4 regions of the Lysinibacillus sp. A4 genome follow, and region 3 is predicted to be linked to each of the others. Evidence: riboswitches for the same ligand, from Rfam matches in the RefSeq annotation. Region 3 holds a riboswitch; each other region holds the start of a gene.
The links. Region 3 has a riboswitch for S-adenosylmethionine ahead of NY607_RS16015 (cyclase family protein). Riboswitches for the same ligand answer to the same signal wherever they lie in the genome.
Positions count from the first base shown of each region.

Region 1: linked by a shared signal. The riboswitch ahead of NY607_RS20285 (methionine ABC transporter ATP-binding protein) and the one ahead of NY607_RS16015 (cyclase family protein) in region 3 are both predicted to bind S-adenosylmethionine.
Region 2: linked by a shared signal. The riboswitch ahead of metA (homoserine O-acetyltransferase MetA) and the one ahead of NY607_RS16015 (cyclase family protein) in region 3 are both predicted to bind S-adenosylmethionine.
Region 4: linked by a shared signal. The riboswitch ahead of NY607_RS12095 (MetQ/NlpA family ABC transporter substrate-binding protein) and the one ahead of NY607_RS16015 (cyclase family protein) in region 3 are both predicted to bind S-adenosylmethionine.

Region 1 covers NZ_JANWTB010000012.1:69,997-72,200, forward strand. The annotation lists gene NY607_RS20280 (methionine ABC transporter permease) at 1-181, opposite strand, end outside; gene NY607_RS20285 (methionine ABC transporter ATP-binding protein) at 171-1,199, opposite strand; SAM riboswitch class I at 1,282-1,385, opposite strand; gene NY607_RS20290 (thioredoxin family protein) at 1,442-1,753, opposite strand; gene NY607_RS20295 (toprim domain-containing protein) at 1,768-2,109, opposite strand; gene gcvH (glycine cleavage system protein GcvH) at 2,201-2,204, opposite strand, start outside.
Region 2 covers NZ_JANWTB010000004.1:65,972-68,175, forward strand. The annotation lists gene metA (homoserine O-acetyltransferase MetA) at 1-930, opposite strand, end outside; SAM riboswitch class I at 1,054-1,165, opposite strand; gene NY607_RS08835 (nucleotide excision repair endonuclease) at 1,369-1,740, shown strand; gene NY607_RS08840 (hypothetical protein) at 1,795-2,181, opposite strand; gene NY607_RS08845 (TrmB family transcriptional regulator) at 2,204-2,204, opposite strand, start outside.
Region 3 covers NZ_JANWTB010000007.1:200,974-203,177, reverse strand. The annotation lists gene NY607_RS16015 (cyclase family protein) at 21-758, opposite strand; SAM riboswitch class I at 848-953, opposite strand; gene NY607_RS16010 (YuzC family spore coat inner layer protein) at 1,035-1,439, opposite strand; gene NY607_RS16005 (helix-turn-helix domain-containing protein) at 1,554-2,204, opposite strand, start outside.
Region 4 covers NZ_JANWTB010000005.1:211,213-213,416, reverse strand. The annotation lists gene NY607_RS12105 (pyridoxal phosphate-dependent aminotransferase) at 1-201, shown strand, start outside; gene NY607_RS12100 (PPC domain-containing DNA-binding protein) at 243-746, opposite strand; SAM riboswitch class I at 869-973, shown strand; gene NY607_RS12095 (MetQ/NlpA family ABC transporter substrate-binding protein) at 1,062-1,892, shown strand; gene NY607_RS12090 (methionine ABC transporter ATP-binding protein) at 1,999-2,204, shown strand, end outside.

The DNA of each region.
Region 1 (2,204 bases), on a different contig from region 3:
TTAAAAAGTTAACGATTTTATTTGCCCATAACTGATTGGGACTAGTTAAAAATAGAACAATACCAATGACTAACCCAAGAATAAATGTCACAACCGTTGATATAGCTGTCATGTATAAAGTTTCATACGTAGCTTGCCACATATTTTCCCAGTCTACATTCGGAAAGAGATTAGTTAGCATTTTCAATCACCTCCGTCTGTACTTCCACTGTATTTAAATAACGAAGGGCTTCAGTGACGTTTTTCTGAGAGCCATCAATTTGCACAATCAATGTACCATATGCACCATTTTTTGTTTGTGAAATATTTCCGTGAACAATACTTACTTCTACATCAAATTGTTTCACAAGATGTGAGATGACTGGCTGTTCTGTTTTTTCACCAACAAAAATAAGTTTGACAAGTTGTCCAGTTGGATAGTTTGTTTTAATTTGTGCTACCGTATCCTGTGTTTCCTTAGTGTCTGTAATTTGAGATACAAACTTCTTAGTAATAGCCGCCTGTGGGGCTTGGAAGACTTGCAATACCTCACCACGTTCCACAATTTCGCCTGCCTCCATCACTGCTACACGATGACAAATTTTGCGAATGACATGCATTTCGTGGGTAATCAGGACGATAGTTAAGCCTAAGCGTTCATTTATATCAACGAGTAAATCAAGAATAGCATCCGTTGTTTCAGGATCGAGTGCCGATGTCGCCTCATCACATAGTAAAACCTCTGGATTATTCGCTAATGCGCGTGCAATTCCTACACGCTGCTTTTGTCCACCAGAAAGCTGGGATGGATATGCCTTATCGCGCCCTTCTAAGCCTACAAGGGCAATTAATTCCTTCACACGTGCTTCACGTTGAGCCTTTGGGAAGCCTGCGATTTCTAAAGGGAATGCAATATTTTCGGCAACTGTTCTAGACCAAAGTAAATTGAAATGCTGGAAAATCATACTTACCTTTTGTCTAGCCGCTCTAAGCTTTTGCCCTTTTATCGATGAAAATTCTTGATTGTTCACCGTTACTGTTCCTGCTGTCGGTTTCTCTAAACCGTTTAATAAACGAATCATGGTACTTTTACCAGCACCACTATAGCCAATAATGCCAAAAATTTCACCTTTATTAATAGTAAGGTTGACGTCTTTGACTGCCGTTAATTCGCCATTTGCTGTTTTGTATTTCTTTGTAATATTTTGAAGCTGGATCATAGCGAATACTCCTTTTCTCATATAGAAAACCCCTTCACTCACAGACAAGTAGAAGGGGTCACGTATAATACGTTAAACCGTTCTCTCATCTTTCAAAGAAAAATCTTTGGGTGATTTGGCACCTTTTCACATTGTGATGGTTGCCGGGCTTCATAGGGCACTTCCCTCCGCCACTCTTCATAAGAGTTCGATATATTTAATGTTTTAGTAATATATTTGATACTTTACCACGCTAGTAAAGTTCAGTCAATTGATTTTTTTAACAATTCATATAAAAATGGTACGGATTGAAAAGCATAAATCTTTTCTGTCACTTTTCCGCCATCACTGATGAGTAGACATGGAACACTTTCAATTTGATGCTCATAAGCAATGTGTTCCAAAAAGTTGATATTTGCTTTACCAATTTGTAGCTGTGGCAGTAATTGTTCAATAATGGACATCATTTTAGATGCCACTGCACATGTTCCACACATCGGTGTATATAAATAAAATGCAGTTTTCTCTCCTGACTGTTTAGCCGCTTCCCACTGCTCTGTTGACCATTCTTCCATTTACTCACGCAACCTTACAAAATATATTCATTATGGATTGAAAAATGTGCTCGCAGTAAAATCATCGCTAGCACTTTTCTTGGTGTCGTTTCTACTTCCTTATATGTTGGCATTGTGCGCAGATGCTCAGCTTCTGGATAATGTCTGTCCATTAATGCACGTAGCTTATCGCCAGAAGTATCTGCATCAAAAAAAGTAAATAGCTCACAGCCCTCATAGGGATCCAGTAGTTCTTCTAATTGATGCACACCAATTGTACCATTCGTACATAGTATTGTAACATTCTCATTCAAAATAGGCTCAATTTGTAGCTTATCTGAGCGTCCTTCTACTATCAAGCATTTTCCCTCGAACATTACGCCACCTCCATTTAGAGATCCCCACTTATAAGTCATTATATAACAAAAAACGCCGGTAGTTTCCGACGTTTTTCGATTATAGCTTGTCTTAT
Region 2 (2,204 bases), on a different contig from region 3:
ATGATATTCGATTTCATCTACAAAATCCCATTCATATGGTGTTTCTTGGTAAACATAGTAGTTCAACCAGTTAGAGAATAATAGATGCGTATGGGCACGCCATGTATTCATCGGCACTTGTGTCGGATCGTCATTCGGGAAGTAGTTTACAGGAACGGCGATATCTATGCCCTTCGCCACATCGCGACTATATTCATCGGCTAGCGTTGTCGCATCATACTCTAGATGCCCCGTAATCATAATATTTTTATTATCTTTTGATTGTACAATAAATACCCCAGCATCCTCTGAATAGGATAATAATCGTAGATCTGGATGATTGCGAACCTCGTCAATCGAAACAGATGTATAGCGTGAATGGGGCGCAGTAAATAAATCACTAAAGCCACGTACCAAATCTACAGTTAAATCTGTAATCACATGGGAATAGACGCCTGAGCATTTAGCAGAAAGCTCAACCTTCCCAATGCCATAATGATGATACAATGCAGCCTGTGCCCCCCAACATATATGTAGCACGGATGTCACATTCTTTTTAGACCAATCCATAATTTCTGAAATTTCCTGCCAATAGTTGACCTCTTCAAAAGCCATTTTTTCTACTGGCGCACCAGTTATAATCATACCATCATAGCGTCGGTGTCGAATCTGATTGAACGTTGTGTAGAAAAGCTGCAAATGGGATTTACTCACATTTTTAGACTCGTGTGTGGCTGTATTCAAAAAGGTAATATTGACTTGTAATGGTGTATTCCCCAATAAACGTAATAATTGGAGCTCTGTTTTTTCTTTTTCAGGCATTAAATTTAATATTAATATATTTAATGGACGGATTTGCTGTGTTTTCGCACGATCTTCTTCCATGACGAAGATTTTTTCCTCACGTAAATGTTCTCCAGCTGGTAAATTTTTCGGAATATTAATTGGCATCTTGCTTTCCCCTCTCTATAATCACTCTCTTTTAGCAAATCTTGCTTGCGTAGGATGCAACGAAATTAAAAAATCCTCCTCATTCCATACGAGATAGAATGAGAAGGATTTTTTTCACGTCCACTCTTATCTCTCAAAGGAAAAAATCCTTTGCTGGAATTAGCACCTTTCTAACAATTGTTAGAGGTTGCTGAAGCGTCATCGGGCCAAATCCCTCAGCTTCTCTTGATAAGATTATTTAATTATCTTGAATTGTAACACGAACTAGTTAGAATATCAATAATTCATAGAATATTTTGTGATTCACGCGCATGTTTCTCGGTCATTTGATGTACACTAAGCTTGCTATCTGTGGGGTTTCTACATTTAAAATTTATGGTAAACATGCCGTAATTATGTTACCATATACTTTTAGTAAGAGAGAGGAACGTGAATAGTTTGATTAAAATTGAATTTCCAAAACCAGATCTAGTAATCCGTCAACGTGAACAAGATTTAAAACCAGGTGATGTGCCGATCACACCTTACTTTGGTTTTATTGACTTCCATAAAATCACACGAGATAAAGGCGGCATTTTCTTATTCTATAATGACAAGAATGAGCTATTGTTTGTTGGGAAAGCACGTAAAATTCGTCAACGTATTAAAAAACATTTCGAGGATAATGTATCTCCGATGAAAAACCATCGTGATGAAGTGTTCAAAATTGAAGTCTATGAAGTAGAAGATCCAATGGAACGTGAAATTTACGAAACATATGCGATTAATACTTTCCGCTCTAAATATAACGTAGACAAAGTCTTTTATTAGACATCACGTAAAGAAACCGAAATCTCATTTCTAAAGGGATTTCGGTTTCTTTTATCACATAATGGTCATACGATCAATTGGCGTACTCTGACCGTTAATTCGCAAATCAATGGTATCCAGCTCAGGATTCTTGACGGTGACTTTAAAAACATAGGGTTGAGCCTCTTTCCTTTGATCGCTGCCTTCTTCTAACTGGATAATAAGCCTATTTCCCTCAGCTGTAATACTTGCCAATACATTCCCTTTTGAATAATAAACAAGGTAATATGGAGCATCCTTTTCATGCAATAGTTGTATTCTGTCATTAGAAACGATATTTTTTTGGACATTATCTGGGACAACCGTTAGCTCATGAATCGTTGGTGGATCGGTAGGTGGTGTAGCATTACAGGCTCCTAGCATTAGTAGGCTTATTAAACCTAGCAACACGAATTTTTTCAAGTAACTCCCCTTCCTTATACGAC
Region 3 (2,204 bases):
ACGCTATACCGACTTTTAAGTTATGGCAAAATAGCAAATGAGCGCACAGGGAAGCCAGATGCTTTTTCTGGCTTAGGTACGATATTGAAGATGATAGCGCCTTTCGCAGGTAGCTTGTCCAAATTCGTCATTAGCTCAATTTGATAGGTGTCTTGGTCAAGTACAAAATATTCGCCATCTAGCTTGCCATTTTTACGAAAATCAGCAGCAGAGTCCGTATCGAAAGTTTCATGACCAATTGCGCTTACCTTGCGTTCTTTTAGTAAAAACTGTAAAGCTTCTAAACCCCAGCCAGGGATATGGTTATGTCCATCTGCATCCTTATTACTGAAAGCCTCTTTATCTGGCCAGCGCTTACTCCAATCTGTGCGTAATGCTACAAAAGTTCCTGCTTCAATTTCTCCATGCTTGTCCTCAAAATCAAGAATATCTTCAACACTTAATGAAAAATCATGGTTGCTCGCAGCCTCTTGTGATTTATCAATAACAACAAGGGGAAGAACAAGCTCTTTTAGTTCTAATTCTTCTAAGTAGCGAGTATCTCGCACAAAATGAATGGGTGGGTCGATATGTGTGCCATATTGACCAGGGAACGTGAATTGTTGAGCGAAGAAACCGTCCTTATGAGAAAATAACGTTTCAAATTTAGCGTCCTCAAACATAAAAAAATGTGGTGAATTAGGGCCGAATGTATGTGTTAAGTCAACCCACTGTTTCGATTTTAATAATTGCAATGCTTGTAAAAGTTCATTAGACATCGATTTCCCTGCTTTCTGTAAAAATAGTTGTAAATAAAAAGGAGTCCCCTAATAGAAGAGGACTCCTGCTGCAACAACGGTAGTTCTTCTTCTCATCTTCAAGGCTGATCATTTTGCCAATTGGAATTAGCACCATACTGTTAGCTGGTTGCTGAGACTTCATCGGGCCAATCCCTCCGTCTCTCTTGATAAGAAAAGTAATATAAGAATTTTCAGAAATAACAATACAAACACTTTAGCATAGTTTTTTATAGTTTACAAGTTCACTAGGAATTTTCACCAATTCAAATTTAAGGTGACTCCACAACAATCATTATCAATAAGACGTATTCTAAAACTGTCTGGTGTATAGTTTGTTTCAAATTTCATCTTAATGCCTGTTGATGTGATTAATTTTTCAACCTCTGTTTTATTTGAAAGTTGAGCAGCATTCATTAAATCATGTGCGAATTGTTGGGAGCTATCTATTTTATCCGTAAGTAATTGGGCTTGCTGCATCATTGCCTTTATCCGTGATGCTGAAGCTTTTAATTTGTGTGTATCGACAGGTGGAAAAGGATTATTGGTCGGCATTGCTAGATGTTGCGAAAAGGGTCTAATGGCAAAATGATTAGCGATAGGCGATGTTGGATAATGATAGGGATGCACAAAATACGGATAAGGATTGTAATACAAGGTCATTCCTCCTATCCTATAACTGATATCCTATCTTATGTAGCAAAACGGCTTTCGGTGTTATTAGCAGTGCAATGTTTGTCCTAATCATTTAAAAAGGAAGCTAAAGTAAGCTTCCTTTTAGCCAAGTACATTTAAGACATCATCAATTTTTTTACTATGTGATAAAATGCCATAATTCATCCATGTTAAAAAGTCTACTTCATAGACACAGTTGCTTTTAACGGCAGCTAGGTTTTTCCAAGTAGGAGTTTTTAAAATAGCACGTTCCTCATTTTCATAAATGGAATGTTGTTTATCAAAGGTAATAAATAAATGATCAGCATCTAATTGCAACAATTGAGCAAATGTCAGTTGTGCTTTACGTTGATTGTGCGGAATACTCCATACTAGTGAATGTGGCATTAAACCTAAGTCACGATATAAAATGGGGCCCGTATAGCCACATTCAGGACCCGCGTATAGAGTAATGCCAATGGCTGAAATACGGAGAAATGCTACACTTTGCCCATAAACAGATTTGCTAAGAATTCCTTTTGCTTGTTGTACTTTATCTTCATATTGTAGGATTACGTCTTGCATCAAGGAGGTTTTTCCTGTTAGATCTGCAATTTTAAATAAAGTAGATTGCCAATTCTCTCCAGGGTGTGAAAGATGGCAGACGGGGGCTACTTCATCTAAGTGCTGAAAGGATTCCCAACGCTCTACACCAGAATCTAACATAATTAAAGTTGGCTTATAGTAAAAGAGTCGATCCATTTCTCTATTTTG
Region 4 (2,204 bases), on a different contig from region 3:
GCATGGCTCCCTGTACCACTAGGCTATACAAGTGAACAGTTTGCTGATCTATTGCTCGAAAAAGCTGATATCGCTGTAGCAGCAGGTAATGGCTTCGGTCAATATGGTGAAGGCTATGTGCGCGTAGGGTTGCTAGTTAGTGAGGAGCGCTTACGTGAAGCAATCCATAGAATCGAGCAATTACAATTGTTTAATAGATAATGTGCCTTATCCTGTAGCTATCTCTAGCTACAGGATTATTACTATTTTTCAATTTTCCTTGGTTGCCCTAAACCATCTTCTAATGGATAAAATTGAACATGACCTGTTTCATCATCCCATTTTCGAATATGTTGAATACCTTGTACCTCTGCCAACACGATGTCAGCAGTTATAACAGGATTTCCCCCTTTTATTAAATGCCCACCCGATACTACACCACATTGATCACTCATAGAACCATGGAAATGTGTCTCATATCCACCATCTCGCTTACACACCACACCTGAACCTTGAATAAATTCTAGTGGTCCCTCTTTTTCAATCACATTACTAAAACGAACATGAATTTGAGCTGTTGCATCTGGCACTAAATAAACAAAGCTACTTTTTTGAAAGCTGCCAATACAGCTTACAATTGTTGCTGACTCTATATTATTCTCTTCGCAAAGCGCTTCAATCCCTTCAATGATATCTGTTCCCGTTAGAAAACGAGCACTAATAACCTTACCAAATGAACCTATACCATAATTAACTCTTACAGACATTGTTATCCCTCTTTTGTGTCGAAATATTATAATTATATAAAAAATTTAAAAATTATTTATTGACTTACTATACCCTATAAATTATATTAGTTCTATCGGAATTACAAAAAAATATTATAAATCTCTTATCAAGAGTAGCTGAGGGACTGGCCCTATGAAGCTCGGCAACCTCCTTTTTAAAGGAAGGTGCTAAATCCTGCAAACGATCTTCGTTTGATAGATAAGAGAGGACATCTTTTCATGAGCCTCTCTTAATTTGTAAGAGAGTTTTTTTATTTTCAAAAAACCGATAAAAACAATCTTGGAGGTATTTTCATGAAAAAGAAAAATAAATTTTTAGTAGGTTTAGCAAGTTTAACATTAGTAGCAGCTTTAGCAGGCTGTGGCTCTAAAGAAGATAGTAAAAGCCAAGCTGAAGGAATTGATGAAAAGAAAATCGTTGTAGGCGTCACTTCTGGTCCACACGAACAAATTGCAGAAGTAGCTGCTAAAGTAGCAAAAGAAAACGGGCTAGAAGTAGAGCTAAAATCATTTTCTGACTATGTTTTACCTAATACATCCTTAGCTGAAGGTGATCTTGATGCGAACAGCTATCAACACGAGCCTTTCCTGGATACATTTAATAAAGATCATGATACAGAGTTAGTACCAGTGGGCAAAACGATTTTAAATCCAATGGGTATCTACTCAGAAAAATATAAATCCTTTGATGACATTCCTGACGGAGCAACGTTTGGCTTACCAAATGATCCAACGAATGGAGCCCGTGCCCTCTTTGTTTTACAGGAAGCTGGCTATATTAAGTTAAAAGAGGGCGCAGACTTAACAGCCTCGATCCGTGATGTAGAAGAAAACAAAAAGAATTTAAAATTCATTGAATTAGAGGCCGTTCAAATTCCTAAACAACTTAGTGAAGTAGATGTAGCAGCTATTAATACAAACTTTGCATTAGAAGCTGGCATTAACCCTAAAGATGACTCTATTTTATTGGAATCTACTGATTCTCCATACGTAAACTATATTGTCGTGCGTGCTGAAAATGAAAATGATCCAACAATTAAAAAGTTCGTTGAGGCCTACCAATCTGATGAAGTACGTCAATTCATCGAAGAGGAATTCAAAGGTTCAGTAATCCCTAGTTGGTAATACATTCAGGAAGCTTCTATAAGCCGAAGAATCTGCCGAAATTCCTCTATAGGAAAACGAGCAGATTCTTGCTTTTTAGAAGGTAGAGAAAGGAGCATACAATCGCATGATTCAATTACAAAATATCTCAAAAGAATTCAAGTCGAAAAAAGGCATCATAAAAGCTGTGGATGGCATCAATCTTCACGTAAAAAAGGGACAAATTCATGGTGTAATCGGCTATAGTGGTGCTGGTAAAAGTACACTCATTCGTTGCGTTAATCTACTAGAACGTCCTACAGCAGGAAAAGTAGTGATAGACAATGTAGACAT